DNA from 3 places in the Pseudoduganella sp. SL102 genome. Region 1 is predicted to be linked to each of the others. Evidence: predicted binding sites of a transcription regulator. Region 1 holds the regulator's gene; each other region holds the start of a gene.
The links. The regulator sigma-54, encoded in region 1, starts transcription at its own class of promoters, with help from an activator protein. The targets are predictions, from matches to a motif close to TGGCANGNAANCTGCTTT.
Positions count from the first base shown of each region.

Region 1 (10,470 bases):
AGGCGTCGGTGTTCCGCAAGCTGACCGTGGAAGAAAACATCCGTGCCGTGCTGGAGATCCAGAAGGTAAACGGCAAGGCGCTCACCAGGGCGGAGATCGACGAGCGGCTGAACGCGCTGCTGGCCGACCTGCAGATCGAGAAGCTGCGCGAGAACACGGCGCTGTCGCTGTCCGGCGGTGAACGGCGCCGGGTGGAGATCGCCCGCGCGCTGGCAACCAATCCCCGCTTCGTGCTGCTGGACGAGCCGTTTGCCGGCGTCGACCCGATCGCCGTGATCGAGATCCAGCGCATCGTGCGTTTCCTGAAGGAGCGCAGCATCGGCGTATTGATCACGGATCACAACGTGCGGGAAACGCTGGGCATCTGCGACCGGGCGTATATCATCAACCAGGGCAGTGTGCTGGCTTCCGGCCGGCCCGACGACATCATCGCCGACGAGTCCGTACGTCGTGTCTATCTGGGTGAACATTTCCGCATGTGAGCGGCCTTGACCAGACCTCAACCAGCTCCTAATCAGCCATGAAACAGTCCTTGCAACTGCGCACTTCCCAGCACCTCGCGCTGACGCCGCAACTGCAGCAGTCGATCCGGCTGCTGCAATTGTCCACGCTGGAGCTGCACCAGGAACTGGAACAGCTGCTGACCGATAACCCGCTGCTGGAGCGGCTCGACGATCCTCTCGACCGCTCGGTGCGCTTGCTGGCCGATGGCGCGATCAACACGACGCAAGGGGCCGGCGAGGCGCCACCGGAAGGCGGGCCGCCGCAGGATGCGCCCGCCGCGCCGGAACCCGAGCCGTTCGATGGCGGCGAGGGCGTAGGCCTCGATGCCGGCACCGGCGATACCGACTGGAGCAGCGCCGGCAGCGGCAAGGGGCCGGACGACGACGATGCCCGCCCCCAGCTGGAAGCCAGCCACCGCAGCCTGCGCGAGCACCTGATGGAGCAGATGCGCGTGACCGTGCTGGAGGCGCGCGACCGGGGCCTGGTGGAACTGATCATCGATGCGCTCGACGATAACGGCTACCTCGAGGAAAGCCTGGAAGAGATCCACGAGCGCATGCCGGAAGAGCTGGAAATCGAGATCGGAGAATTGCGCACCGCGCTCAACCTGCTGCAGAGCTTCGACCCGCCGGGCATTGGCGCGCGCAACGCTTCCGAGTGCCTGGCGCTGCAGATCCGGCGCATGCCCGGCGTGCCGCTGGTAACGCGGCGCATGGCGCTGTGCATCGTTGAAAAACACTTGCAGTGGTTTGCCCAGCGCGACTTCAACAAGCTCAAGAAGGCGCTCGACTGCGACGACGAAGACCTGCGTGAAGCACAGGCCGTGATCCGCCAATGCAACCCGCATCCGGGCGCCGCCTTCGCGGCCGACGTGTCAGACTACGTGGTACCGGATGTGGTGGTAAAGCGGGGGCGCAACGGCTGGATCGTCACGTTGAACAACGACGTGATGCCCCGCCTGCGTGTCAATGCGCTGTACGCCAGCCTGCTCAAGCAGGGCAAGGGCGAGACGCAGATGAATGCACAGCTGCAAGAAGCAAAGTGGCTGATCAAGAATATGCGCCAGCGCTTCGACACGATCCTCCGCGTGGCCCAGGCCATCGTCGAACGGCAGAAGAACTTTTTCTCGCATGGCGCGGTGGCAATGAGACCCCTTGTGTTGCGTGAAATAGCTGATACACTGGGTCTACACGAGAGTACTATCTCTCGGGTAACAACTCAAAAATATATGCTGACGCCGCATGGCATGTTTGAGTTGAAGTACTTTTTTGGCAGCCACGTTGCAACCGAAGCTGGCGGGGAAGCATCCTCGACTGCGATCCGGGCGCTGATCGTGCAATTCACAGGAGCCGAAGACCCGAAGAACCCTTTATCCGACAGTAAGATTGCGGACATGCTGGGTGAACAAGGCATGGTGATTGCGCGACGCACTGTTGCCAAATATCGCGAAGCATTGAAAATCCCCCCGGTCAGCCTCCGCAAATCGCTATAGCAGTTCGTTGCAAGCGCATTTGCAAACCCCTTTGCAAGCCCTTGCGGCAAATCCTGGTAGTGCTTGGGTTCCTCTGCGCCGCCTTGCCTGTTTTGGCGGATAACGCACGAACCTGTTATATCTTCTTTAGGAGTGTGTGTATGAATCTGACCATCAGTGGACACCATATCGACGTTACCCCTGCCATTCGCGAGTATGTGCAGAACAAGCTGGAACGCGTTAGACGCCATTTCGATCAGCTGATCGATGTAAGTGTGATCCTGAGTGTAGATAATCTCACCGAGAAAGAGAAAAGACAGAAAGCCGAAATTAATCTGCGCATGTCGGGCAAGACCGTATTCGTTGAAAGCGTCGCCCAGGATCTGTATGCGGCCATCGATACGCTGATCGACAAGCTGGACCGCCAGGTCATGAAGCACAAGGATAAAGTGCAGAACCACAACCACGAAACCATCAAGCACCTGAGCGAGGCCGAGATCCCCGCATCGCCCGCATAACGACGGACGCAGGGCGCGGTGGCAGAACTGCTCCAGTTCTGCTACCGCTGCAACCGCTACAACAGAAGGGCGCGCGATGCGCCCTTTGTTACGTCCGGGTCCAAGGTTTACGCCACACACGCCGCATCCATGGCTAGAATGAGGCCAATAACGACAACGATGCGAGACACCATGACCGACCACGTCCATACCAAGGTGCGTAACGGCACCGGCTTCATCACGCTCGACCGGCCCAGGACATTGAACTCGCTGTCACTCGACATGATCCGGGCGATCACCGGCGCGTTGCTGGCCTGGCGCGACGACGATGACATCGCGGCCGTAGTCATCCGCAGCAGCACCGACAAGGCGCTGTGCGCCGGCGGCGACATCCGCTTCTTCCATGCCGCCGGCCGTGCCACTCCGCAGGGCGGCAGCGCCCAGGTCGAGGATTTCTTCACCGAGGAATATGCGCTGAACTACCTGGTGCACTGCTTCCCGAAGCCGTACGTGGCCATGATGGATGGCGTGGTGATGGGCGGCGGCATGGGCATTGCGCAGGGCGGCCCGCAATGCGGCGTGCGCGTGGTAACCGACCGCACCCGGCTGGCGATGCCCGAGGTGAACATCGGGCTGTTCCCGGACGTGGGCGGCAGTTATTTCCTGTCGCGCGCGCCCGGCAAGCTGGGCCTTTATCTCGCGCTGACGGCGCTGGCGATCGGCGCCGCCGATGCGCTGTACTGCGGGCTGGCCGACCATTATGTTCCTGCCGCCGAGCTGCCGCTGCTGGCCGACCTGGTCGGCTCCACGGCGGGTGCCGGGCTGCGCGAAGCGGTCGCCATGTTCGCCCGGCCGCTGCGCGGCGAGGCGGGGCCGTCGGAGCTGCAGGCGCACCGTGCGCTGATCGACGACCATTTCGCGCACCGCTCGGTGGCCGGCATCGTTGCTTCGCTGCGCCGCGACGATCATCCGTTCGCGCAGAACGCACTGGCCGCGATCGCGCGGCGTTCCCCGTTGATGCAGTGCGTGACAGCCGAGATGCTGCGGCGTGGCGCCACGATGGGGATCGCCGATTGCCTGCGCATGGAGCGCAACCTGGTGCGCCGTGCGTTCGAACATGGCGAAGTCATCGAAGGCGTGCGTGCGCTGGCGATCGACAAGGACCATGCGCCCCGCTGGAATCCGCCATCGCTCGAGGAGGTAAGCGATGACACCGTGGCCCGCTTCTTCGAGCCCGCATGGCCCGCATGGGCCCATCCGTTGCGCCACCTGTGAGCCTGCCATGAAACGCCGTGATTTCCTTGCTTTGCCTGCCGCCGCCGCCACTGTGCTTGCGCTGCCCGCATGGGCCCATGATGCACCGGTTGCCGCACCGCAGGCCGTGGCGCCGCCGGCGGACGCTCCGCTGGTGGACCACCACCAGCACCTGTTCAGCCCGGCGATGGCGCGGCTGCTCGATACCGGCGCCGGCGGGCCTTCGGTGATCACGGCGAAGGATCTGGTTGCGCTGCTCGATACCGCCGGCATCCGGCGTGCCGTGCTGCTGTCCGTCGCCTATGTATGGGGAAGCCCGGCGCGCAAGATCGAGGACGAGCTTGCGAAGGTGCGCGCCGAGAACGACTTCAATGGCGCCCAGGCCGCGCTGTATCCTGGCCGGCTGCTGGCTTTCTGCAGCATCAACCCGCTGAAGGACTATGCGCTGGAAGAACTGGAGCGCTGCGCCGCGCTGCCCGACCTGAAGCATGGCTTGAAACTGCATTTCGGGAATTCGGACGTGCAGCTGGAGTTGCCAGAACACGTGGCGCGGCTGCGGCAGGTATTCGCCGCGGCGAATGCGAAAAAAATGGCGATCGCCGTGCACATGCGGGCGTCCATTTCCAAGCGCCGTCCGTACGGCGCCGCGCAGGCGCGCATTTTCCTCGAGCAGCTGTTGCCTGCCGCGCCGGACGTGACGGTGCAGGTCGCGCACCTGGCCGGTACCGGCCCCGGCTACGGCGATCCGCCGTCCGATGAAGCGCTGGGCGTGCTGGCCGACGCCGTGGCAGCGCGCGATCCCCGCACGAAACGCCTGTGGTTCGACGCTGCCACGATGACCAATCCGGAGATCACCCCGCCCCAGCGGGAACAGCTGGCGAAGCGCATCCGGCAGATCGGCACCGAGCGGATCCTGTTCGGCTCGGATGCGGCCGCCGGCAAGAACCTGCGGCCGCGCGAAAGCTGGGCCGCGTTCCGGCAACTGCCGCTATCGGAGGCGGAATTCAAGCGGATCGCGGGGAACGTGGCGCCGTATATGCGGTGATTGTTTTTGTGTGCGCCTGCAAGCGCACACTCCTTCGGGTCGCCTGACTTAGTGCTGTTCTCGGTGGCGAAACAGGGAATTCGCGGAATGTATTCCGCGCCTGTGTAGCGGTGTGCGCTTGCAAGCGCACACTCCTTCGCATCGCCTGACTTAGTGTTGCTCGCGATGGCGAAACAGGGAATTCGCGGAATGTATTCCGCGCCTGTGTAGCGGTGTGCGCTTGCAAGCGCACACTCCTTCGCATCGCCTGACTTAGTGTTGCTCGCGATGGCGAAACAGGGAATTCGCGGAATGTATTCCGCGCCTGTGTAGCGGTGTGCGCTTGCAAGCGCACACTCCTTCGCATCGCCTGACTTAGTGTTGCTCGCGATGGCGAAACAGGGAATTCGCGGAATGTATTCCGCGCCTGTGTAGCGGTGTGCGCTTGCAAGCGCACACTCCTTCGCATCGCCTGACTTAGTGTTGCTCGCGATGGCGAAACAGGGAATTCGCGGAATGTATTCCGCGCCTGTGTAGCGGTGTGCGCTTGCAAGCGCACACTCCTTCGCATCGCCTAATGCTGTTCGCGATGCCGCAGCACCACACGCTCGCTCGCATTGAAATGCCGTGCAAGGCGCTCGGCCATGTAGACGGAGCGGTGCTGGCCGCCGGTGCAGCCGATGGCCACCGTCAGGTAGCTGCGGTTGTCCGTCTTGAATGCGGGCAGCCATTTTTCGATGAACCCGCGGATGTCGCCGAACATTTCCTCGGCGCTCGGCTGTGCATCGAGGAAGGCGATCACGGGCGCGTCGCGGCCGTTCAGCGGGCGCAGCGACAGGTCGTAATACGGGTTGGGAATCGCGCGCACGTCGAATACGAAGTCCGCGTCCTGCGGCACGCCCACCTTGAAGGCGAACGATTCGAAGAACAGTGTCAGCGGCGCATTCTCGCTTTCGACCAGCTCCTTGATCCAGGCGCGCAGCTTGTTGGCGGAAATTTCCGACGTGTCGATCACGTGGCCCAGCTGCTCGATCGCGGACAGGCGCTCGCGCTCCTCGCCGATGCATTCGATCAGCGTGCGGCGCGCGGCCGGATTCTTGCCCGGATGGAGTTCGTGCGACAGCGGGTGGCTGCGGCGGGTTTCCGAGAAGCGGGCCACCAGCGAATGGGTGCTCGCCGTGAGGAACATGATCTTCACGTCGTGCCCCAGTTCGCGCAGCTTGCGCACGTCGCCCGGCAGGCTGGAGAGCGAGGCCGCGCTGCGGGCGTCGACGGCCACGGCCAGCGCCGCGGTGCCATCCTCGGCCAGCGTGGCAACGAGGTTTGCCAGCAGGGCTGGCGGCAGGTTATCTACACAGTAATAGCCGGTGTCTTCGAGGACGTTCAGGGCCACCGATTTGCCCGAGCCGGAAATGCCGGTAATGAGGACGATGCGCATGGGCGCATGATACCTTAAAACGGCAGGGGGACGGACGGTCTCAGCGCCGCCAGAAACGATCGAGCAGCGGCGTCACGCTGGTACCGTGGACAACGATCGACAGCATGATGACAGCGACCGTAATGCTGATCAGGCTGCGCGCCAGCGGCTCCGGCAAGCCATGGGTGATCGCATACATCAGGTAATACAGCGAGCCGATGCCGCGCACGCCGAACCAGGCGATGATGACGCGTGTCCGCGTGCTGCCACGGCCGAGTGTGAGCAGCACGCTGGCGGGGCGCGCCACCGCGAACAGGAACAGCGCGGTGGCCCAGCCGCGCCAGTCGTCGAGCCAGTACACGGCGGCACCGCCCAGCAGCAGGACCAGGGTCAGTTCCGACAGCCGCTCAAGGTGTTCCTTGAACAGCAGCGAATTGGCGGAAATGGTGTCCTGCACGGGTTCGACGCCATTTTCGGTGATGATCGCCTTGCCGCAGCGCGCCGCCAGCGTCAGCTCGGTCTGGCGCAGTGCCACGCCGGCCGCGAACACGGCAAGGAAGCCCCATGCCTGCACCGAGACGGTCAATCCATATGACACGGCGATCAGGCCCAGGCCCATCAGGTCATCCAGCACTTCGTGCTGCGGCCGGTAGCGGCGCAACGCATGGCTCAGCCGCGCGAGGCCGGACCCGCACGCGCAACCGATCGCGATGCCGCCGATGGTGCCCCACAGCAGCTCCATGCCAAGCCAGTGCAGGCCATGCGGTCCCAGGTCATGCAAGCCGAGCAGGCCCAGCCCCAGCATCACGAACGGGAAGGCGCTGCCATCGTTCATGCCGGCCTCGGAGCTGAGCGCAAAGCGCACCGGATCCTTGTCGCCGGCATGGCGCAGCTGCACGTCGCTCGCCAGCACCGGATCGGTGGGCGCCAGTATCGCACCGAGCAAAATGCCGGCGCCGAGCGGCAAGTCCAGCACGTAATACGCGAACAGGGTCATCAGCAAGACCGATATCGCCATCGCCAGCCAGGCCAGGCGAATCGACGGCAGCCAGCGCGGGATCGTCACGGGGACGGGCATCTTGATGCCTGCCGAGAACAGCGAGATCAGCACGGCCACTTCCGTCAGGACTTCGAGCAGCGGCGCTTCCGCGAGCGGATCGAAGGACAGGATGCCCAGGCCGAGCGGCCCCACCACCAGGCCAACGGCGAGGTAGATCATCGCGGACGTGAAAGGGAGATGAGCGATCGGCGTTCCCCACAATCCGCGCGCCAGCATCAGGCAGCCGATCAGGAGGAACCACTGGAAGGTCGGCATGGAGGAGTACCAGGACTGCGAGGCCCGATCTTACCGGCTCACGGCCCAGCGTGGCGCCAGCGACAGTGGAGCAGGAGTGGAGCAGGGGTTTCGCAGAGCACTGCTCTGTGCCTGCGGAACGCTGTGGCCATGCATGGCCACAGCTTCACCGAGCCTGCCCGGTGCTGCGGAACGGTGCTGCCTTGCAAGGCAGCACTCCTTGGCAGCACTGCAATGAGTGGCGACCTCAGTCGCCGCTCATTGCCTGCCGCTGGTGGAGCAGGGGTTTCGCAGAGCACTGCTCTGTGCCTGCGGAACGGTGCACGCTTGCAAGCGTGCACTCCCTGGCAACGTTGCAATGAAGGGGACTTCAGTCCCCGCTCATTGCCTGCCGTTGGTGGAGCAGGAATTCACCGAGCCTGCTCGGTGCTGCGAAACGGTGCTGCCTTGCAAGGCAGCACTCCTTGGCAGCACTGCAATGAGCGGCGACCTCAGTCGCCGCTCATTGCTTGACGCTGGTGGAGCAGGGGTTTCGCAGAGCACTGCTCTGTGCCTGCGGAACGGTGCACGCTTGCAAGCGTGCACTCCCTGGCAACGTTGCAATGAAGGGGACTTCAGTCCCCGCTCATTGCCTGCCGTTGGTGGAGCAGGAATTCACCGAGCCTGCTCGGTGCTGCGAAACGGTGCTGCCTTGCAAGGCAGCACTCCTTGGCAGCACTGCAATGAGCGGCGACCTCAGTCGCCGCTCATTGCTTGACGCTGCCGCTCCATGAACTCCTGCAGCGTATCGATGCCGCGCAATTGCAGGATGGTGTTGCGTACGGCCGCTTCCAGCAGCACCGCGATGTTGCGGCCGGCGGCAACCGGGATCACGACCTTGCGGATCGGCAGGCCCAGCACGTCCTCGGTGGGGAACTGGAAGGGCAGGCGCTCGACTTCTTCCTCGAGGGCCGAGCGGCGCACCAGGTGGACGATCAGCTTCAGGCGCATCTTGCGGCGCACCGCCGTCTCGCCGAAGATCGCCTTGATGTCCAGCAAGCCCAGCCCGCGTACTTCGAGCAGGTTCTGCAGCAGGGGCGGGCAGCGGCCCTCGATCATGTTCGGTGCGATGCGGGAGAATTCGACGGCATCGTCCGCCACCAGGCCATGGCTGCGGGAAATCAGTTCCAGGCCCAGCTCGCTCTTGCCCAGGCCGGAATCGCCGGTGATCAGCACGCCTACGCCGAGCACGTCCATGAATACGCCGTGCATGATGATGCGTTGCGCCAGCTTCTTCGACAGGTACACGCGCAGGAAGTCGATCACCTGGGCGGCCGGCAGCGGCGTGGAAAACAGCGGGATGTTCTTTTCGTCGCAGATCGCCAGGATGTCCGGCGGCGTTTCCAGCCCTTGCGCCACGATCAGCGCGGGCGGCCCGCCGGCGATCAGCTCGCCGATGACATGGGCGCGCGTGAGCGCCTTCAGCCGGTGGTAATAGTTGATTTCCTGGTGGCCGAACACCTGGATGCGGCCCGGGTGGATCGTGTTCAGGTGGCCCACCTGGTCGGCGGCCGAGGCGGCGTCGCCGGAGATCGTGCGTTCGCCGCCGGGAAAGCCGGCGAACCAGCCCAGTTGCAAAGTTTCCCGATTGTCGTCGTACAGGCGTTGAATCGTCAGGGGATTTTGCAGCATGGGCTTTTTTTATTGGGGAAGAGGCCGCGGCCCGTTCAGCCGGCGGCCTGCAAGCTGGGCTGCCAGTTCACGATGCGGCGATGCACGGACTGGGGATCGGGATCGGTGGAGAGCGCTTGACGGAACCCGTCGTCCGAAAACATTTCAGCGATCTCGGACAGGATTTCCAGGTGCTGCTGGGTCACATGATCGGGGATCAGCAGGAAGAACAGCAGGTTCACGGGCTTGCCATCCGGCGACTCGAAGGGAATCGGTTCGGCCAGCCGCACAAAGGCCGCCAGCGGGGACTTCAGGCTCTTCGCGCCCTTGACCCTGCCGTGCGGCACGGCCACGCCATGGCCGAGGCCGGTAGAACCCAGCCGTTCGCGGGCAAACAGGTTGTCCGAAACGGTCGAGCGGGCAATCCCGCAGTTGTTCTCGAAAATCAAGCCTGCTTGCTCGAAAGCGCGCTTCTTGCTGGAAACTTCCAGGTCTAGCTGAACGTTCTCGGGCGAAAGGATTTTACTCAGGTTGTTCATAACGCGACGTAATTGGTGCGGCGCACAAAGGTGGCTGGCGAGCAGAATTATAGGCCTGTTTGTCCGCCGTGTAACCCGAAATTGCTCGGTCCGGCAACGGCGCCTCGTTACCGGCCAGCTTGCCATGCACGCATTGAAAAGTATCTGGAATAGCAAGCAATGCGCGTGGCGCTATTTCCACGTCAAAACAATGTCGAGCGCCGACATTTCACTCGCATGAATCCGCATTCACCGATTATTGCGCGTTTCCGGTGAACGTGCCGCGAGCATCCTGAAGCTGAGCATACTCTCAATATGGATGCTTTGCGCTGTCTCAATTATTGTCTTGCGTTGCGTAAATTCGATGGCCGGCCGCCCTTGGTGAAGTTGCTGCGCCAGGGATTGATGTCGAGGCCGCCACGGCGCGTGTACCGCGCATACACGGTCAGATGCGCAGGCTGGCACTCGCGCAGGATGTCGACGAAGATCCGCTCCACGCACTGTTCATGGAACTCGTTGTGCTCGCGAAAGCCGATCAGGTATTTCAACAGGCTTTCCTGGTCGATCTGCGGGCCGGAATAGCTGATCTGCACGCTGCCCCAGTCGGGCTGTCCGGTCACCAGGCAATTCGACTTGAGCAGGTGCGAGACCAGCACTTCCTCGACCGGCAATTCCTCGAAGTTGGCCGTCAGGATCGATGGCTGCGGCGAGTAGTTGTCCACCTCGATATCCAGGCGGTCCAGCAGCAGGCCCTCCAGCTCGCCCATCTGCAGCTTGCCGAAATCCTCCTGCATCGTCAGCACCACGTGCACGTTCGCGCCGGTGGCGGCGGACAGGTCCT
Region 1 covers NZ_CP115554.1:978,547-989,016, forward strand. The annotation lists gene lptB (LPS export ABC transporter ATP-binding protein) at 1-482, shown strand, start outside; gene OU994_RS04170 (RNA polymerase factor sigma-54) at 521-1,996, shown strand; gene hpf (ribosome hibernation-promoting factor, HPF/YfiA family) at 2,137-2,493, shown strand; gene OU994_RS04180 (enoyl-CoA hydratase/isomerase family protein) at 2,665-3,747, shown strand; gene OU994_RS04185 (amidohydrolase family protein) at 3,755-4,771, shown strand; gene rapZ (RNase adapter RapZ) at 5,325-6,188, opposite strand; gene OU994_RS04195 (sodium:proton antiporter) at 6,229-7,482, opposite strand; gene hprK (HPr(Ser) kinase/phosphatase) at 8,197-9,132, opposite strand; gene OU994_RS04205 (PTS sugar transporter subunit IIA) at 9,168-9,650, opposite strand; gene queF (NADPH-dependent 7-cyano-7-deazaguanine reductase QueF) at 9,968-10,470, opposite strand, start outside.

Region 2 (10,470 bases), 600 kb from region 1:
CCGGCTTCGGTCAGCAGCACCTGGTGCGCTTTCTCGTCCTTCGTATAGTCGCCCGGCACTTCGACATTGCCCTTGCCGTCCGGCTTTTCCTCGCCGATCTGCAGGGTCAGCAGCTTGGGCACTTCATTGATCTTGTGGTACAGGTCCGTGTGGTTCTCGGCCTGGCCGGAAATGATCAGCGGCGTACGGGCCTCGTCGATCAGGATCGAGTCGACTTCGTCGACGATCGCGTAATTCAGGCCGCGCTGCACCCGGTCGCGGATGTCGAACACCATGTTGTCGCGCAGGTAGTCGAAACCGAATTCGTTGTTGGTGCCGTACGTGATGTCCGACGCATAGGCCTGCTGCTTGACCGAGTGCTCCATCTGCCCCAGGTTGACACCCGTGGTCAGGCCCAGCCAGCGATACAGCTTGCCCATGGTTTCGGCGTCGCGCTGGGCCAGGTAATCGTTGACGGTCACGATGTGCACGCCCTTGCCGGACAGCGCATTCAGGTAGGCCGGCAGGGTTGCCGTCAGCGTCTTGCCTTCACCGGTGCGCATCTCGGCGATTTTCCCGTAATGCAGCACCATGCCGCCGAGCAGCTGCACGTCGAAGTGGCGCATCTTGAAGACGCGCTTGGACGCTTCGCGGCAGACGGCGAAGGCTTCCACCAGCAAGTCGTCCAGCGCCTCGCCGGCTGCCACGCGTTCCTTGAAGGCGGGCGTCTTGGCCTGCAATTCGGCGTCCGACAGCTTTTCGTACTCGGGTTCGAGAGCGTTGATTGCTTTGACGGTTTTTTGGTACTGCTTGAGCAGCCGCTGGTTACGGCTGCCGAAAATCGCGGTCAGTAAGGACATGCTTGAATTCTTGAATAAACGCCGTTTAAAAAAAGCTCGCTTCGCGACCTCGCCCAAAGCCTGTGGCAAAAGACCATGATTTTAGCACGGGGGTACATGGGGATGGCTGCCGGAAAGACAATAGCCTCAGGGGAACTTGCCGTTCGCTTTACAGCTCACCCTGCAGCTTCCCGTGCAGTGCGCCCGGCTCCTGTCCGGCATCGCATGCACCCGCCGCCACGCCGCCGGTGCTGCATGCACGGCGCGGCTATGCTATGTTTCGCGCATGCGATTCAACTCCTTCAATGCCTTCGACCAGACCCGCCGGAACCGGACGGCGGTCGAAGCCACCGACTTCCTGCGCCGCGACGACCGCCTTGCCGCGTTGCTGCCGGCCGTGCAGCGCATGGCGAAGTTGCAGCAGGACTGCGCGAAAGTCCTGCCGGCCGCCTTCAATTTCTGCGACATCCTGTCGTTCGAGGCCGGCCAGCTGGTGCTGTCGACACCGAACGCATCGGTTGCCGCCAAGCTTAAACAGCAATTGCCAAAACTGCAAGAAGCGCTGTCGACCAAGGGGTGGCAGATCGACAACATCCGCCTGAAGGTGCAGATGATGAAGGCCATGGCGGCGCCGCCCGTGGAGCGGCGCCAGCTCGTCATTCCCGAAGTGGGGGTGGATTCGTTCGCCCGGCTGTCCGAGACGCTGGAGCCGACCAAGCAGAACGCCACGCTGATCGCGGCGCTGAAGAACCTGGTGGCACATCGCCGGTAGCAGCGAAGCCGCCGGCTTGCTTGCCCGGCTACTTAGTTATACGCCCATTCCTGCTCGAGCTGCCGCGCATACGACGGCGGCGCCTGGTCGGCCGAATCGTAGCTGACGAATTCATACGCATCCGGATTGGCCAGCAGTTCGCGCAGCAGCTTGTTGTTCAGCGCGTGGCCGGACTTGTGCGCCTCGTACGCGCAGATCAGCGGGTGGCCGATCACGTACAGGTCGCCGATCGCATCGAGGATCTTGTGGCGCACGAATTCATCGTCGTAGCGCAGGCCGTCCGGATTCAGGATGCGGTACTCATCCATCACGATCGCGTTTTCCAGCGAACCGCCGCGCGCCAGCCCGATCCCGCGCAGCATTTCCACGTCCTGCATGAAGCCGAACGTGCGCGCCCGCGCCACCGCCTGGATATACGACTGGCTGCCGAAGTCGATCTGCGCGCGCTGCGCCGTGCCATCGACGGCCGGGTGGTTGAATTCAATGAAGAAGTCCAGCTTGAAGCCGTTGTGCGGCACCAGCCGCGCCCACTTCTCGCTGGCGCCCTGCCCTTCGCGCACCTCGATCGGCTTCTTGATGCGGATGAATTTCTTCGGTACTTCCTGCTCGGCGAGGCCGGCCTGCTGCAGCAGGTAGACGAACGACGACGCCGAGCCATCCATGATGGGGATTTCCTCGGCGGTCACGTCGATATAGAGGTTGTCGATGCCCAGGCCCGCGCAGGCCGACATCAGGTGCTCGATCGTCGACACACGGGCGCCATCGCGAATCATCACGGTCGCCATGCGGGTATCGCCGATTTCCAGGGGGCCGACCGGGAACACCACGGGCGGCACCAGGTCCACGCGGGCGAAGACGATGCCCGTGTCGGGCGGGGCCGGGCGCAGGGTCAGTTCGACCTTGGTCCCGGAGTGCACGCCGACACCGGTGGTGCGGACTTGTTCTTTGATCGTACGTTGTTTCATTTCACGATTATATCGGCATTCCGCTGCTGGCGTTCTGGACCGACCAGCCGCCAACCGTGCGATATGACCAATACAACAAGCGAAGCGTCGGCGCCATTTACACGGAAAGCGTGCCGCGCCGGCCGTTCACTCTGCGGCTCAACAATGGCATGGCGTTTGCAATGCCTTGGACACGCTCATCCACCGGAGAACATCATGAAACCGCTAGCGCTTCTCACCTGCACCGCCATGCTTGCCGTCATCAGCCAAGCGGCGTCCGCCATACCGTTGATTCGCAATGGCAACTTCGAACTGGGGCTCGGCCTGCCCTTCTGGACGGTCACCGACCTGCCCAACGGCAGCGGCACCTGGGCCGCCGATACGGACACCGTCGCAGGCGAATCCGGCGGTGGATCAGGCAATGTCACGGTGGGGCCGCTGCAAGGCCAATACTATGCGCTGAGCGACCAGTTCGGCCCCGGCACGCATGCGCTGACGCAATCGTTCACCGTGGCACCGAACGCGACGTCGGTCATGCTGAACTACTCCATGTTCGTCAACAGCTACGCACCGTTCTTGCCCAATGACGGCGTACTCGACCATACAGGCATGCCGGCGCAGTTCGGCCGTGTCGACCTGTTGACCGGGAGCGCCGGAGCGTTCGACACGGGGACGGGCGTGCTGCGCACCTTCTACCTGGGAATCGACGGCACGCCGATCTCGAATCCGAATCCATGGATCGGCTACACACACGACATTACCAGCCTGGTAGCCGGTGGCGGTACGTTCCAGTTGCGCTTCGCCGAAACGGACAACCAGCTGTTCCTGAACATGGGCGTCGACATGGTCGGCATCGAAGCCCAGTTCGGCGTCGTGCCGGAGCCGGACAGCCTGGCGCTGGTGGCGCTGGGCCTCGGCGGACTGGGCCTCGCACACCGGCGCCCGAACCGGCGGCGTGTCCCAGTGGTTAAATCATCAAGTCGTTGATTCGATGAATTCTTGATTCGCCACATTCGCCACACTACGGGTGCTCGGCCTCGCTGTGCACCGCCTCGCGCCGCACCAGGTAGATGCCGCTGCCGATGATGATCGCCGCGCCCACCAGGGTCCAGCCATCCGGCAGCGTGCTCCACAACGCCCAGTCGATCGCCACGCCCCAGGCCAGCGCGGTGTACTCGAACGGCGCCACGATCGATGCCTTGCCCATGCTGAATGCCTTGGTGATCGCCAGCTGGCCGAAAAAGCCGGACAGGGCCAGCGTGGCGATCACCGGCCAGTCCTCCCAGCGCAGCGCCACCCAGGACGGCAACGCCAGCGGCAGCGAGCCGGCACCGATCATCACCAGCAGCCAGAACATGATCTTCTCGTTAGAATCCGTGCGCGACAGCATCCGGCTGGCGATCGCCGATACCGCATAGCAGGCCGCCGAACCGAGGATCGCCAGTCCGGCAACGGAAATGAAGCTGGTGCCCTCGGGCCGCAGCACCACCAGCACGCCGACCAGGCCCACGCCGATGGCCAGCCACTGCATGCCGTCCACCCGCTCCTTCAGGATGAACACCGACAGCGCCGTGATCAGCGCGGGCGCGATGAAGAACACGGAATAGGTTTCCGACAGCGGCAGCGACTTCAGGCCATACGCAAACAGCGTCAGCATGCCGATGCCCAGCGCACCGCGCAGCAGCTGCAACGGCCAGTTCACCTTGAAGATGCCGTGGAACCCGCCCCGGTATGCCACGTACGCGCACACCAGCGGCATCGATGAAAACGCGCGCAGCACCGTCACCTGCATGGCCGGGTAATGGGCGGCGAGCAGCTTCATCGCCGTATCCATGATGGAGAACATCGCGACGGCCGTGACCATCGCGTAAATGCTGTGCAGGTTTTCCTTGGCGTTCTGTTTCAAAGGGCATTCCGTGGGGATTGGGGGCGCACATTGTAGCCGCCGGATCGGGCCCGCTCGCGGCACGCGCGCGATACGAGCAAGCACACTATCAAAGCGGTATGATATTCGAATGACCACGTCCACTGCCAAACCGAAAACTTCCGCCCTGTTCGAAGTGCACGATTCGCCGATCCACGGCAAGGGCGTCTTCGCCCGCCGCGCGATCCCGGCCGGTACCCGGATCATCGAATATACCGGCGAGATCGTGGATTGGGACGAGACCTGCCGGCGCACCGCCGAAAAGGGCGGCCCGATCAACCATACGTTCTTCTTCACGCTCAATAACGGCCTGCTGATCGATGGCGGCGCCGGCGGCAACGAGTCGCGCTTCATCAATCACTCGTGCGACCCGAACTGCGAGGCCATGGAGGAAGACGACCGCGTATTCATCCACGCGCTGTGCGACATTGAAAAAGGCGAGGAGCTGCGCTACAACTATGGCCTCATCTACGACGAGCGCCATACCCCCGCGGTGAAGAAGGCGTTCGCCTGCCATTGCGGCGCGCCGAACTGCACGGGGATCATGCTGGCGCCGAAGAAGCGCAGCCGGGGCAAGAAGGCGGCTGGCTGAGTATCCGCGGAATTTACCGCCTGAGCTGACTTTCGATAGCCAGGATTCACACGGCCGCCGCGTGATCGCGGCAATTGCCACCTGCGCCGATGGCCGGGATAACCCGGCCGGTGTTGCTACCGCGTTACAGCTGACCCAGCAGCGTCTCCGCGTTCGACACCTCGAACTTGCCGCCCTGCTCGATGTTCAGCTGCGTGACGACGCCGTCCTCGACCAGCATCGAGTAGCGCTGCGAGCGGGTACCCATGCCGAACTTCGAGAAGTCGGCGTCCAGGCCCAGTGCTTTCGCGAACGCGGCGTTACCATCGGCCATCATGCGCACGATGCCGGTGGCTTTCTGTTCGCGGCCCCAGGCGCCCATCACGAAGGCGTCGTTGACCGAGACGCACCAGATCTCGTCCACGCCCTTGGCCTTGAAGGCCTCGGCGTGCTGGACGAAGCCGGGAACATGCTTGGCCGAGCAGGTCGGCGTGTAGGCGCCCGGCAGGCCGAAGATGGCGATCTTCTTGCCGGCAGCCAGTTCCTGCACGTTGAACGTGTTCGGGCCCAGCGAGCAGCCTTCGGTTTCGACTTCGATGAATTCGGACAGGGTGCCTTCCGGCAGTTTGTCGCCGATCTTGATGGTCATGGTGATCTCCTTGTAAACCGTTGCGCGCAGGGGCTCCCCTGCAGTACCCCAACAGCGAAACCTGGGGGTACAGATGAGCCCAGCCACGCAAACAAAAAAGCCGCACAGGCAAAAAAAAAGCCGCCCAAGGTGCACTGCACCAGGCGGCAGCTCCGGCAAGTATGCCAGAGCGCGAGCGAAGCCGCTCGAAAGGGCCGGCCCCTCTCACGTAGGCCGGCACGGCGGCACCCTTGCGGGCACGCCGCCGCATTACAACATCAGTCGGCCTGCTTGCGCAGGAATGCCGGGATATCGTAGGTTTCCATGCCGTTCTTTTCCATCGCGCGCACCTGCTCGGAAGCCGATTCGCGGCGCCATACGGCCGGCTCGCGCTTGCCTTCGAAGCTGTGGCCACCGGCGGCACCGATGCCCATCGACACCGATGCGGCGGCGCCGGCCAGGCCGGCCTGCGGGTTCAGCGGGTTGTTGTGGGTGCCCGTGCGCAGCATCTGCTGCGGTACCAGCTGCACGTGCTTCTTGTTCTTGCCCAGGCCCGTCGCCACCACGGTCACGCGGATCGAATCGCCCATCGAATCGTCATAGGCGATGCCCTGTGCGATCGATGCGTCCGGCGCGGCGAAGGCGCGCACCGCGGCCATCACCTCCTTGATTTCCTTGCCCTTCAGGCTGCGGCTGGCGGTCACGTTGACCAGCACGCCGCGCGCGCCGGACAGGTCGATGCCATCGAGCAGCGGCGATGCCACGGCCTGTTCGGCGGCGATGCGAGCGCGGTCCACGCCGGCGGCGGTGGCGGTACCCATCATCGCCTTGCCCTGCTCGCCCATGATCGTCTTCACGTCGTTGAAGTCGACGTTGATGTGACCCGGCACGTTGATGATCTCGGCGATGCCGGCCACCGCGTTGTTCAGCACATCGTCGGCATGCTGCAGCCATTCGATCAGCGACTCGTCTTCGTAGATCTCTTCGAGCTTCTCGTTCAGGATCACGATCAGCGAGTCGACGTTCTGCGACAGCTGCTCCAGGCCTTCATCGGCGATTTCCATGCACTTCTGGCCTTCGTGCGAGAACGGCTTCGACACCACCGCCACCGTCAGCGCGCCCAGCGATTTCGCCACTTCCGCGACGATCGGCGCGGCGCCGGTGCCGGTGCCGCCGCCCATGCCCGCGGCGATGAACACCATGTGCGCGCCGCGCAGCGCATCCTCGATGCGCGCGCGCGATTCCTCGGCCAGCTTGCGGCCGACGTCGGGCTTCATGCCCGCGCCCAGGCCGGTCTCGCCGATCTGGATGATGTTGTCGGCCTTGGAAGCCGACAACGCCTGGGCATCCGTATTGGCGGCGATGAATTCCACGCCGCTCATGCCCTTGTTGATCATGTGCTGCACCGCGTTACCGCCCGCGCCGCCAACACCGACCACCTTGATCACCGTTCCCAGTGATGCGTTATCGACCATATCGAACTCCATGATGTGCTCCTAGTTGAGAGCGCCCTTCAAGCGCCAGCCTTCATATCGGTAGAAGCTGGGGGTGAAGACCGCGTATATATAAAAATAGTTTACCCTGTTGTTACCGTTTTGGGTGCATCGCAGGCCATCAAGCGGTGGCCTGCGTACCCGGCACCCACCCTCAGAAATTACCGAGGAACCATTCCTTCATGCGTTGCCAGACCGCCTTCACGGACCCGTCCTGGCGCGTCACGATATGCCCGCGCAAATACTGCTTCTTCGCTTCCAGCAGAAGACCGAGCACGGTGGCGTAGCGGGGGCTGCGCACCACGTCGGCCAGCTGGCCGCGATAATCCGGCGTGCCGAGGCGTGCCGGTTTCAGGAAGATGTCCTCCGCCATTTCAACCATGCCGGGCATGATCGAGGAGCCGCCGGTCAGCACGATGCCGGACGAGAGCACGCCCTCGTATCCGGACTCGCGCACGACCTGGTGCACCATGGCGAACAATTCCTCCACGCGCGGCTCGATGACTGCAGCCAGCGCCTGGCGGGACAGATTGCGGGGGCCGCGGTCGCCCAGGCCCGGCACTTCCAGGTGTTCCCCCGGATCCGCCAGCACCTGTTTTGCCACCCCGTAGCGGATCTTGATTTCTTCCGCTTCGGAGGTGGGGGTTCGCAAGGCCATCGCTATGTCGTTGGTGATCTGGTCACCGGCGATCGGGATCACTGCCGTATGGCGGATCGCGCCGTCCGAGAACACTGCAACGTCGGTGGTGCCGCCGCCGATATCGATCAGCACTACACCTAATTCTTTTTCGTCCGGCGTGAGCACGGCATCCGCGGATGCCATCGGCTGCAGGATCAGGTCCGAGACCTCGAGTCCGCAACGCCGCACGCACTTGACGATATTCTGCACGGCGCTCACCGCGCCCGTGACGATATGTACTTTCACTTCCAGCCGGATGCCGCTCATGCCGATCGGCTCGCGCACGTCTTCCTGGCTGTCGACGATGAATTCCTGCGGCACCGTGTGCAGCAGCTGCTGATCGGTGGGAATGTTAACGGCCTTCGCCGTTTCAATGACGCGCGCCACATCGGTGGCCGTGACTTCCTTTTCCTTGATCGCCACCATGCCGCTCGAATTGAAGCTGCGGATATGGCTGCCCGCGATACCCGCGTACACGTTGCGGATCTTGCAGTCGGCCATCAGCTCGGCCTCCTCGAGGGCGCGCTGGATGGATTCCACGGTCGCTTCGATGTTGACCACCACGCCCTTCTTCAGGCCCTTCGATTCGTGCTGCCCCAGCCCGATCACTTCATGGCGGCCATCGCCCATCACCTCGGCCACCACGGCCACCACCTTCGAGGTGCCGATGTCGAGGCCGACGATCAGGTTTTTCGCGTCTTTTGTCATTATTTGCTCGTTAAATTCGTTTCGCTCTACCGGGCCTTCCGCGGCCTGTTGTTCGTTTTTTGTTAGTTTTCTTGTTCGCTTTTTTGTTCGCTATTTCTTTACTTTTTCGGCCGGGATCTTCAGCCCCGCCGCCGACAGCGCCAGTCCGTTCTGGTAGCGCATGTCGATCGTCTCGATGTCCGGCACGCGCGCGGCCAGCTGCGGCCACACCGACACCAGCCGCGCCACGCGGTCCTTCAGCATCGTCGGCGTCTGCTCGCGGCCCAGCGCCACGCTCGCGCCGTTGTCCAGCGTCACTGTCCACGCATAACGGCTCGACAGCGACAGGCCGGCCGGCACCAGCCTGGCCGGCGCGAACCACTTGCGCAGCTCGGCGTAGCGCGACAGTACTTCCTTCTCGCTGCCGTCCGGTCCGGAGAACTGCGGCAGCTCGTGATCTTCTTCCGCCTCGGCCAGGTTGGCCGTGAATACATCGCCCTTCACCGACAGCAGCCGGCCATCCTCGCCCCAGGTACCCAGCGCCTCGTGTTCCTCCACTTCCACGATCAGCTGGTTCGGCCATTCGCGCCGCACCGTGGCGCGCCGCACCCAGGGCACCGCCTCGAACACCTGGCGCACCTGTTCCAGGTTGGCCGTGAAGAAGTTGCCGGGGATGCGGCCCTGCGTGCCGTTCTTCAGCGTCAGCAGGTTCACGTGGCGCAGTTCGGCCCGTTCCATCGCCTCGACGCGGATCGTGCGCAGGTCGAAGATCGGCCGGTGCGCGATCCACCAGATACCGGCGGCGACGCAAACGGCAAACACCAGCGCGACGATGCCGCTGGCGGTTGCGTTCAAGGCTTTCGCGTCGTGCCACATTGCTCTTTATCCCTTGATCTTCAGGCGCGCGGTGCGCAGGATTTCCACGCACAGCGCTTCGTACGACATGCCTTCGGCGCGTGCCGCCATCGGCACCAGCGAATGGCTCGTCATGCCGGGCGAGGTATTCGCTTCCAGCAGGTATGGCTGGTTGTCGCTGTCGCGCAGCAGCACATCGACGCGCGCCCAGCCCTCGCAGCCGAGCGTGCGGTAGGCTTCGACGGCGATGCGCCGCATCTCGGCCTGGATCGCTTCATCGAGCTGCGGCGGGCAGAAATACTGCACGTCGTCCGTGAAATACTTGTTCTGGTAATCGTAGTTGCCTTTCGGCGCCACGATTTCCACCACCGGCAGCGCGCGCGCGCCGGCACCGGCGCCCAGCACAGCCACGGTGAACTCGCGGCCGGACACGAACGATTCGGCCAGCACCGAGTCGTCCAGTGGCGCGCACTTGTCGTAGGCCGCCTGGAACTGCCCGACCGCATCGACTTTCGAGAAGCCGATCGACGAACCCTCGTGCGGCGGCTTGACGATCAGCGGCAGGCCCAGTTGCGCGGCAACGGCCGCCAGGTCGGCACCATCGTCCAGCACCGCGAAGTCGGGCGTCGGCAGGCCGGCCTTCAGCCACAGGATCTTGGTCGTGATCTTGTCCATCGCCACCGAACTGGCCATCACGCCGCTGCCCGTATACGGAATACCCAGCAGTTCCAGCGCGCCCTGCAGCGTGCCGTCTTCGCCGTAGCGGCCGTGCAGCGCGATGAACACGCGGTCGAACTTCTCGGCCGCCAGCTCGGCCAGCGAGCGCTGGCCCGGATCGAACGGGTGGGCATCGATGCCCTGGCTGCAAAGCGCTTCGAGCACGCCGCCGCCGGACATGATCGACACGTCGCGCTCGGCGGACCGGCCGCCGAACAGCACGCCGACCTTGCCGAACGATTGCGCTTCTTCTTTTGAAATTGCCATGTTCATGCCTGTGCTTGATTGTTCAACATTGCGTTCAATCTTTGTAGTTCACCAGTTTTCCTGGCACGCCGCTGATCGCACCGGCACCCATCGTCAGCACCACGTCGCCGTCCCG
Region 2 covers NZ_CP115554.1:1,582,270-1,592,739, reverse strand. The annotation lists gene secA (preprotein translocase subunit SecA) at 1-839, opposite strand, end outside; gene OU994_RS06850 (DciA family protein) at 1,105-1,590, shown strand; gene lpxC (UDP-3-O-acyl-N-acetylglucosamine deacetylase) at 1,623-2,555, opposite strand; gene OU994_RS06840 (PEP-CTERM sorting domain-containing protein) at 2,751-3,521, shown strand; gene OU994_RS06835 (DMT family transporter) at 3,556-4,398, opposite strand; gene OU994_RS06830 (SET domain-containing protein) at 4,550-5,050, shown strand; gene OU994_RS06825 (peroxiredoxin) at 5,175-5,678, opposite strand; gene ftsZ (cell division protein FtsZ) at 5,936-7,144, opposite strand; gene ftsA (cell division protein FtsA) at 7,305-8,537, opposite strand; gene OU994_RS06810 (cell division protein FtsQ/DivIB) at 8,628-9,392, opposite strand; gene OU994_RS06805 (D-alanine--D-alanine ligase) at 9,399-10,355, opposite strand; gene murC (UDP-N-acetylmuramate--L-alanine ligase) at 10,390-10,470, opposite strand, start outside.
Region 2: OU994_RS06840 (PEP-CTERM sorting domain-containing protein) is a predicted target of sigma-54. The motif match lies at 2,701-2,718, and genes of this name have one in related genera.

Region 3 (10,470 bases), 940 kb from region 1:
ATACCGTCTATCGGACCGCCTGTGGAATACCTACCATGGGAACCGTCATCTACCACTACGGAGCAAACATCATGACCATCCTCGTTACCGGTGCCACGGGCACTGTCGGCCGCAACGTCGTCGAACAACTCGCCCGCCGCGGCGCCAGCGTGCGGGCGCTCGTCCGCGATCCTTCCAAGGCCAGCTTCCCCGCCGGCGTGACTGTCGTACAAGGCGACCTGCTCGATGTGGACTCGCTGCACGGCGCCTTCGAAGGCGTCTCCACACTGTTCCTCCTCAACGCTGTGGTGCCGGACGAATTCACCCAGGCACTGGTGGCGCTGAACGTGGCCCGCGCCGCGGGTGTGAAGCGCGTGGTCTACCTGTCGGTGATCCACAGCGACGTGTACGTGAACGTGCCGCATTTCGCCGGCAAGTTCGGCGTCGAGCGGATGCTGGAACACATGGGCTTCCAGGCCACCGTGCTGCGGCCCGCCTATTTCATCGACAACGATCTCACCGTGAAGGATGCGGTGCTGGGCCATGGCGTGTATCCGATGCCGGTCGGCGCCAAGGGGCTGGCGATGATCGATGCGCGCGACATCGGCGAGATCGCCGCCATCGAGCTGCTGCGGCGCGAACGCTCCGACGTGGCACTGCCGTTCGAGCGCATCAACCTCGTCGGACCGGACACGCTGACCGGCCCGGAGATCGCCGGCATCTGGAGCGAGGTACTGGGTCGGCCCGTGGGCTATGGCGGCGACGATACCGCCGCATTCGAGCGGAACCTGCGGAACTTCATGCCGGGGTGGATGGCGTTCGACATGCGCCTGATGGCCGAGCGCTTCATCAGCGACGGCATGCTGCCCGGCGCCGGGGATGTGGAGCGCTTGACAGAGATGCTGGGCCGGCCGCTGCGCTCCTACCGTGAGTTCGCTGCTGGCGTGGCCGCCGCGGTCTGACCCTTTTTCCCGAGGAGATCAGCATGATTTATTCGACTGCGACCGTGCCCGTGAATCCAGAAGGCGCGGCGCCGCTGACGCGTGCGCAAGCATGGGCCGGGCTGGTATCGAAGGCCCGGGATGCGCGCCTGTTCCTGCCGCCCGGTTTGTGCACCCGCTGCGATGTCGTCGAGGAGAGCGCGACGCATCTCGTGCGCGAGGCCGTCATTGCCGGGGAAGCTTTACGGGAGATCATCAGCTTCGAGCCCATGGCGAAGGTATCGTTCTTCCAGGCCAGCGGGCCGCGCGAAGGCGTGATCGTCAACGAGCTGTTCGAGGATGGAAACGGCGCGTTGCACTTGCAGTTCTACTGCTACCTGGGGTTGCGGGGGAAGGAACCCGGTGGGACGGAAGAACAGGCCGAGCAGGCCTGGATGGATAGCGACAAGGGCTATCGGACCGCTTTGCTGTCGACGTTGCAGAGGACTCGGGAACTGGCTGGGGAAGGACGGCTTTGATGCTGGTGTTGGCAGGGGGCGCGGCTCCTGCCTGCTCATCTAGTGGTGGCTTGGCATCCGATGCCGGGCGCGCTGCAGCGGAAACCACGGCAAATCCATGCTTCGAGATTTTCTTTTGGCAATCATTTTTGCTAATATGAAAAATATCTGAACCACAGCTGCGACATCGCTTGTCGGTCCGGCCCGTATGCTGGCACGAACGCATACGAGCATCACTGTCCATTTTTCGAGGCGCCTATCGCGCCACCCGCCATCCACCAGGAACAAACCCAATGCACCCACAACACCCCACCCTCTACCAGCAAGTAGGCAACCTGCCCGACGAATCGCAGCGCAAGCGCCGCATCCGCTTCCACCAAGGCTGGTGGCGCACCTTCGTGCTGGCCGAGCCGGCCGGCGCCCACCCGCTGCGCGCCGGCGAAACCGTCTGCAATGTGCTGGATGGCGGCGAGATCTCGAAGAAGAACCTGTTCGGCCCAGGCACCGTGGCCGCCGTGGAAGCAACGCTGGCCGCGCGCAGCAAGGCATCGGGTGGCCTGATCGACCAGCGCCGCCTGTTCAACAACCTGCTCTCCAGCCAGCCGCTGGTGTTCAACTTCTTCGGTCCGCTGCAGCAGGACCTGGGGCTGGCGACCAGGGTGGTCCAGGCGCTGTTCCCCGGCGTCGACGAAGTGACGGCCATCCTGTTCGAATATGCGCCGGACCAATGGATCGACAATTCCGCCTTCGACGTGGCGCTGGAGATCACGTCGCAGGGCCGCAGCGGCCTGCTCGGACTGGAGTGCAAGTTCACCGAGCCATTCTCGCCAACGGAATACAAGAACGATGACTACCGCAAGCTGGCAACGGCATGCGAGGCGTTCACCGTGCCATACGAAGCCTGCATCAAGCCGGAATTCAACCAGCTGTTCCGCAACCAGCTCATCGCCGAACATCAGGTGAGCGAGAAAAAGAAGTACGCGTTCCGGATGACGGGCCTGTTCTGCGAGCCCGGCGATGACAGCGCCATCGCCACCGGCAAGGCGTTCCGGTCCATGCTCAGGGACGGCGACAGCTCGTTCCACGTCGTCACCTACACGGCCTTCATCGAGGCATTGCAGCGGCTGGAACTGACGTGGGAGCAGCGCGAGTGGAGCATGATGCTGTGGGCTCGCTACTGCGCGCTGGGGCTCAGCGCCGGCGCCTACAGCGAGCGATAAAGATGAATAGCGGCGGTTATCGAGCCGCCGGTTGCTCCGAACGTCGGCCTTTGCAAACAAGGCCGCCGCGACCAGGCCTCACTGCCACCAATCCAGCAGCGTCTCATCCTCCGCATCGTCGAAGTTCTTGTAGACGTTCGCGAAATACCACGGAACGCCCGTCCTCGCGGTGAATCCGTCGAAGACCTCGCAGATACTGGCCATCCCTGCGGAAGCCGGGACCGACAGCGCCAGGTTGCCGCGATAGCTGCCGTCCAGCGTGCCATGCAGTTTCTCGCCGACGTTTTCCCGAAGTTCCGCGACATGCCCCGCGGCGAGTTCGTCGGCATAGATCTGGATACAGAAGTTGCCGCCGCGCCGCACCACCGTGGCCGGTGCCGTGCCGCTTTTGATTTCCACGATATCGCCCCGCGCAAGGTTCAGCGCCAGCCCGGGCGATGACAGCAACTCATACTGGTTGCCGCCGAGGCTCTGTGCCGGTATCTCTTCGCATACCGGCCCGTTTTCCCGCATCGCCACGAACAGCGCGATCAGTGTCGTCCCATCTTCGTCCACATGGTGCATGACAGCTTCCCCTTCAGTTAAGGCATTCCATCGCCAAGCTGGCCATGGGTGCCAACGCCGAGCTTACAGGATGCGCGACCCCGCGCACGATATGAGGCGTTGTCCGACACGACCGAAACGCAACAGCATTTACTGCTAGATTGTCAATATCCGCAATTCAACCTCATTCGTATCGGTCCTGTCCCATGAAAACGTTCCATTGCGACAAATGCTCGCAACAAGTCTTCTTTGAGAACACCCTGTGCTTCAACTGCGACAGCACGCTGGGCTACCAGCCCGCCACGCGAAGCATCAACAGTTTCGAGGAAACCGAGGATGGCCACTGGCGCAGCCTGAACCGCATCGACGAAGGCAAGCTGTATAAAAAATGCGGCAACTATGTCGAGCACAACGTCTGCAACTGGATGCTGCCCGCGGACGATCCCCACGAGCTGTGCGCGTCGTGCCAGCTGACCGTCGTGATTCCGGCTCTGTCGTCGGAGAAGAACCACGTATTGTGGGCCCGGCTTGAAACCGCCAAGCGCCGCCTGCTGTTCTCACTGGCCACGCTGAACCTCACGCCCGCTTCAAAAGAAGAGGAACCGGAAACGGGCCTGGCGTTCCAGTTCCTGGAAGACGGCGTCACCGACCAGTGCGTGATGACCGGCCATGCCAACGGGGTCATCACCCTGAACATCGCCGAAGCCGATCCCGCCGAACGCGAACGCACGCGCGAGCAGATGCATGAACGCTACCGCACCCTGCTGGGGCACTTCCGCCACGAAAGCGGGCATTATTATTTCGACCGGCTGGTCGTCGACAGCGAATTCATCGACGGCTTCCGCGCCCTGTTCGGCGACGAGCGCCAGGATTACGGCGAAAGCCTGAAGCGCCACTACGCCGAAGGCCCCGTGGAAGACTGGGAGTCGCGCTTCGTGAGCAGCTACGCCAGCTCGCACCCGTGGGAAGACTGGGCGGAAACCTGGGCCCACTACCTGCACATGATGGACACGCTGGAAACGGCGCACGCCTGCGGCCTGTCGCTGCATCCGACCAAACCGCTCGAACCGTCGCTGGACATCACCGCGCCGCCCACCAAGGTTGCCTCGTTCGAGGACACCCTGAGCGACTGGTTCGCCCTCACCTACGTGCTCAACAGCCTGAACCGCAGCATCGGCATGCCCGATTCGTATCCGTTTAAACTCAGCACGCCGGTGCTGGAAAAGCTGGAGTTCGTGCACAAGGTGGTGCGTGCCCAGCGGCCGCGCGCCTCAAAGCGCCCCATCTAGGAGATCGACGGACACCTCCATGTCCTGGCGTTCCAGCGGCGGCCCGAACTGGCTGAAAATCGCCACGTTGGCGGCGTCGTGGCCGCGGGCGATCGTCACGCGGCCGCCGCGCGGGCCCGCCTGGGTCGGATCGAAGGTGTACCAGCGCCCGCCCACGTAAGCCTCGAACCATGCGTGCAAGTCCATTGGTTGCAGTCCGTGCAGGTAGCCGGCCACGATGCGCGCCGGGATGCACAGGCTGCGGCACAAGGCGATGCCCAGGTGCGCCAGGTCGCGGCAGACACCCTCGCGCCGCTCGTTGACGTCGGACGCCGCCATGTGGCTGTAGGGCGATGCCGGATTGAAGCGCACCGAGTCGCGCACCCATTCGGTGATGCGGGCCACCTGGTCGTATCCGGGCGCGGCGCCGGCAACGATCTCGGTGGCCATGTCCAGGAACAGCTCGGATTCGCAGTAGCGGCTTGGCAGCAGGTAAGTGAGCACCTCGTCCGGCAAATGCTGCACTTCGACGAACGGCGCCCCGGGTGCAACCTCGATCGTCGCAGCTGTCATCACGTCGGCCGAGGTGTAGATCGAAAATGCCCCGGGCGGCGCCACCAGGCGCTGGCACAGGTTGCCGTAGGCATCGGCAAATTCCACCGCCGGCACGCCGGGGGCGAGGTTATAGCTTTGATGCGCCACCCACTGGTTTGCGTCGCTGCGGGGGCGCAGGATCAGGATGAACGGCGTCGGCTCGGCAAGGATGAAACTCAGGTTGCAACGGGTGCGCAACAACATGTCGGGCTCGCTTTCACTTGTCGGCATAAGCGCACCAATAAGGCGCGAGAGTTGCAAATATTACCATTTTGGTGCGGTGCGTCATGTTCTGGTGCAGAAGTGTGACATCCCGCAGGCAGGCCGACACCTCAAGCGTGGTCCTCCGCCGGCACCAGGAAATCGCTGCCGATGCCGTTGCCGATTTCCTCGATCGACGCCAGGAACGACGTCAGGAAATCATGCAGGCCTTCTTCCAGGATGTCGTCGATCACCGCCAGCCGCACCTTTGCATGCAGCTTGCCGGCCAGCCGCTCGGTTTCCTGCGACACCTCGTTGCTGATTTCCTGCAGGTTCGCCACCACGGCGGCCATGCAGGCCACCAGGGAGCGCGGCATCTTCTCTTCCAGGATCAGCAGCGCGGCCACGCGCGACGGCGTGATGGCATCGCGATAGACCTTGCGGTACGTTTCAAACGCGGACACGGAGCGCAGCAGCGCCGCCAGGTAATAGAACTCGCCCTGCGGCCCCGCCTTGATCGCATCGGAATCGAGGAAGCGGAATTTCACGTCGAGGATGCGCGCCGTGTTGTCGGCCCGCTCCAGGAAGGTGCCGAGGCGGATGAAGTTGAACGCCCCATCCTGGAACATGGTGCCCAGCGTGACCCCGCGCGACAGGTGCGAGCGGTGTTTCACCCACTCCAGGAACTGGCCGGGGTGCGATTCGAACATGCGGCTCCTGAGATGCTGCTGCAGCTCGATCCAGGTGGTGTTCTCGGTTTCCCACACTTCGGTGGTGAGGGTGCCGCGCACGGCCCGGGCATTCTCGCGCGCCGCGGTCAGGCAACTGGCGATCGAGGAAGGATTGTCCGGATCGCGCACCATGAAGTCGATGACCTCCTTCTGGGTCAGCGCGGAATACTTGGCATCGAACTGCTGTTCCAATTCCGAGACACCCAACATGGTGCGCCAGCCCTGCTGGGCGGCCAGCGCCGTTTGCGGCATCAGCGAATACTGCACGCGCACGTCGAGCATGCGGGCCGTGTTTTCCGCCCGTTCGGTGTAGCGGGCCATCCAGAACAAATGATCTGCGGTGCGGCTCAACATGTCAGTTCTCCAGTATCCAGGTGTCCTTGGTGCCGCCGCCCTGCGACGAATTCACCACCAGCGAGCCTTCGCGCAGCGCCACGCGGGTCAGCCCGCCCGGCACCATCGTCACCGTCTTGCCCGACAGGACGAACGGGCGCAAATCGATATGCCGCGGCGCGACGCCCGACTCCACATAGGTCGGGCAGGCCGACAGCGCCAGCGTGGGCTGGGCGATGTAGCCCGCCGGGTTGGCCACCAGCCGCTCGCGGAACGCCTCGATCTCGGCGCTCGTCGCGGCCGGGCCGACCAGCATGCCGTAGCCGCCGGCCCCGTGCACTTCCTTGACCACCAGCTCCGGCAGGTTCGCCAGCGTATACGCCAGGTCGTCCTTCTTCCTGCACTGGTAGGTGGGCACGTTGTTGAGGATCGGCTTCTCGCCGAGATAAAACTCGATCATGTCCGGCACGAACGGGTAGATCGACTTGTCGTCGGCCACGCCGGTGCCGATGGCGTTGGCCAGGCCCACCCGGCCGGCGCGCACCACGTCCATCAGGCCGGGCACGCCCAGCGTGGACTCGGGGCGGAATGCGCGGGGATCGAGGTAGTCGTCGTCGATGCGGCGGTAGATGACGTCGACCTTCCGCGCGCCACGCGTGGTGCGCATGTAGACGGTTTCATTCTTCACGTACAAGTCCTGCCCCTGCACCAGCGAGACGCCCATCTGCTGGGCCAGGAAAGCGTGCTCGAAATAGGCTGAATTGTGCATGCCGGGCGTAAGCACCACCACGGTCGGATCGGCGCTGTCGTACGGCGCCACGGTGCGCAGGTTGTCGAGCAGCAGGTCGGGATAATGGTCGACCGGCGCCACCCGGTTGCTGGCGAACAGCGCGGGGAACAGCCGCATCATCATCTTGCGGTTTTCCAGCATGTAGGAGACGCCGGACGGTACCCGCAGGTTGTCTTCCAGGACGTAGAACTCGCCCTCGCCGGCCCGCACGATATCGACGCCGGCGATGTGCGCGTAGATGCTGGCGGGGACGTCGATGCCCTGCATGGCCGGGCGGTACTGGGCGTTGTTCAACACCTGCTCGCGCGGTATGACGCCCGCCTTGAGGATTTCCTGGTCGTGATAGACATCGTGCAGGAAGCGGTTCAGCGCCGTCACCCGCTGCACCAGGCCGGCCTGCAGCGTGGCCCATTCGGCGGCGTGGATCACGCGCGGGATGATATCGAACGGGATCAGCCGCTCCTTGCCGGCCGTGTCGCCATACACGGCGAACGTGATGCCCACGCGCTGGAAGATGAGCTCCGCTTCGGTGCGCTTCTGGTCGATCAGGCCGGGTGGCTGCTCCGCCAGCCACTGGGCGAACGCCTGGTAGTGGGGGCGCACGCTGGCCTCGGTGGAATACATTTCGTCGTAAAAGTTCGGCATCGAATTCCTCCTCGTAGCCAAAGTGCTATCAAGAAACGTGCCAGGGTTCAGATGTCGGATGCAATGCTTGCGGTCGAGCCGCAGGGGTCTGTCCCCGGTAAGTGATTGCATCAGTGCTCGCCATTAGCTTCGTTAGAGGACTGACCCCGGTTTTTGCCAGCATTCCCGGAACACTTTAAAAAGCCGGGGACAGTCTCCTTGCACCCAAGTGCGAAATCCGGGGTCAGACCCGGCGGGTGTTTTGTCGGGACACATGGGTAACATCTGTCGGGAGACATAGGTAACACCTTTTATGATCATTGCACATCCATTAACGGGAGCGTGCAATGCCTTGGAAGGAGTCCACCTCTATGTCATCCCGACTGGAATTCGTGCTGCTCGTACTGAGCGCTTCGGCAAACATCGCTGAGCTTTGCCGCCGATTTGGCATCAGCCGCAAGACTGCTTACAAGTGGTTGGAGCGTTATCATGCTGAAGGCGAAGGGGGCCTGCAGGATCGCTCACGGCAGCCGCATTGTTCGCCCTGCACCGCTGACGGTGAGCTTGAGATGCAAGTTCTGGCGTTGCATTTTGAGTACCCGTACTGGGGAGCTCGCAAGCTTTGCGCGCTACTGCCGGATACGGTCAAGCGGCCCCATCACAGCACCGTTCATGCGATCTTGCAGCGCCATGAGTGCCAGGTTCTTGGCGTGCCGATTAGTCAGAGCGTCGTGTTCAAGCGCTTTGAGCATGAGTTGCCCAATGACCTTTGGCAGATGGACTTCAAAGGACACTTTGCACTGACAGACACAGCTGCGGGTCGGTGTCATCCGCTGACAATTTTAGATGACCACTCGCGATTTAGCCTATGTATCGCTGCTTGCGGTAACGAACGCTACGCCACTGTGCGCACGGCATTGCAGTCGACATTTGAGCGTTACGGAATGCCTGCTCGCTTCACCGCCGACAACGGCCCGCCATGGGGCAGCACAGGTCTCATCGGACTGACAAAGCTTGAGGTATGGCTGGCACGGCTGGGTATTGCTGTGGGCCACAGCAGGCCAAACCATCCGCAGACTCAAGGTAAGGATGAGCGTTTCCATCGAACCTTGAAACTTGAGGTAATAGGGCGAAGAGGCTACGGCTCGCTTGCTCAGTGTCAGAGCGCGTTCGATGCTTGGCGCGAGATCTATAACGCTGTACGACCTCACCAATCGCTCAATCAGCAGCCACCGATTAGCAGGTACCGGTGTAGCGGCAGGTCCTTTCCATCGGTCCTGCCACCTGTCGAATACCTCCCCGATGACCAGATCAGGAAGGTCGACAAGAACGGCTACCTCTCCTACGGCCATCACCGCTACTTCGTCGGCGAAGGCCTGCATGCTGAATCTGTGGCGATCCGTCCAACTTGCACCGACGGTCTACTGGAGGTCTTCTTCTGCAAACATAAAGTTCGGGAGATAGACCTCCAGAATCCGTCGTAACATAGGTCCATGATGTGTAACCCATGTCTCCCGACATGTGTTACCTATGTCCCCCGACCATACACCCGGCGGGTCTGACCCCAGCACTCTGCCGTTGGGGTGAAAACACGAGTAGCCGTTGGTTTCAGCACCATCCAACAGTTGCATTTATAGCAGGTACGAATCATGCTTCATCACCCCCACATCGCGCCCATTTCGAAAGGCAGTCCCGCATGGCTATCCGTATCGCGCTGCACCACAAGACCAGTTACCGCTATGACCGCCCGGTCGGCCTCTCCCCCCATGAAGTGCGCCTGCGCCCGGCGCCCCATGCGCGCACGCCGATCCTGTCCTACTCGCTGACGGTGCAACCGCAGGAGCACTTCATCAACTGGCAGCAGGACCCGTACGGCAACTACATCGGCCGCTTTGTGTTCCCCGAAAAATCGGACACGCTCGACTTCACGGTCGACCTGGTGGCCGACATGACCGTCATCAACCCGTTCGACTTCTTCGTCGAGAAGTACGCGGAAACCTTCCCGTTCGCCTACCCGCCGCAACTCACGGCCGAACTGAGCGCCTACCTGCAGACGGAACCCTCCAGCCCGCTGGTGATGGAATGGGTAACGGCGGCCCGCCGCGACCTGCTGGGCAAGCCGATGGGCACCAACGATTTCCTGGTGGCCGTCAACCAGCGCCTGCAGCGCGACATCGCCTACCTGCTGCGCATGGAACCCGGCGTGCAGGCGCCCGATGAAACGCTGCAGAAGCGCTCCGGCTCGTGCCGCGACACCGGCTGGCTGTTGGTGCAGATCCTGCGCGAGATGGGGCTGGCGGCGCGTTTCGTGTCCGGCTACCTGATCCAGCTGCGCGCCGACCAGGAAGCGCTCGACGGCCCCAGCGGCACCGACGTCGACTTTACGGACCTGCACGCATGGACCGAGGTGTACATCCCCGGCGCCGGCTGGATCGGGCTCGATCCCACGTCCGGCATGCTGGCCAGCGAGGGCCACATCCCGCTGGCCTGTACGGCACTGCCGTCGTCCGCGGCCCCGGTCTCGGGTTACACGGACAAGGCCGAAGTCACCTTCTTCCACGAGATGACGATCACGCGCATCCACGAAGACCCGCGCGTGACGAAACCGTACACCGAGGCGGACTGGCAGAAGATCGACCGCCTCGGCCAGCAGGTCGATGCGGACCTGAAGCGGCAGGACGTGCGCCTGACCCAGGGCGGCGAACCCACCTTCGTGTCGATCGACGACATGGACGGCCCCGAATGGAAC
Region 3 covers NZ_CP115554.1:1,914,212-1,924,681, reverse strand. The annotation lists gene OU994_RS08115 (SDR family oxidoreductase) at 72-941, shown strand; gene OU994_RS08110 (AtaL-like protein) at 965-1,438, shown strand; gene OU994_RS08105 (hypothetical protein) at 1,711-2,637, shown strand; gene OU994_RS08100 (DUF4265 domain-containing protein) at 2,716-3,201, opposite strand; gene OU994_RS08095 (putative zinc-binding metallopeptidase) at 3,387-4,469, shown strand; gene OU994_RS08090 (transglutaminase family protein) at 4,452-5,246, opposite strand; gene OU994_RS08085 (alpha-E domain-containing protein) at 5,375-6,328, opposite strand; gene OU994_RS08080 (circularly permuted type 2 ATP-grasp protein) at 6,330-7,742, opposite strand; gene OU994_RS08075 (IS481 family transposase) at 8,069-9,205, shown strand; gene OU994_RS08070 (DUF2126 domain-containing protein) at 9,418-10,470, shown strand, end outside.
Region 3: OU994_RS08070 (DUF2126 domain-containing protein) is a predicted target of sigma-54. The motif match lies at 9,360-9,377, and genes of this name have one in related genera.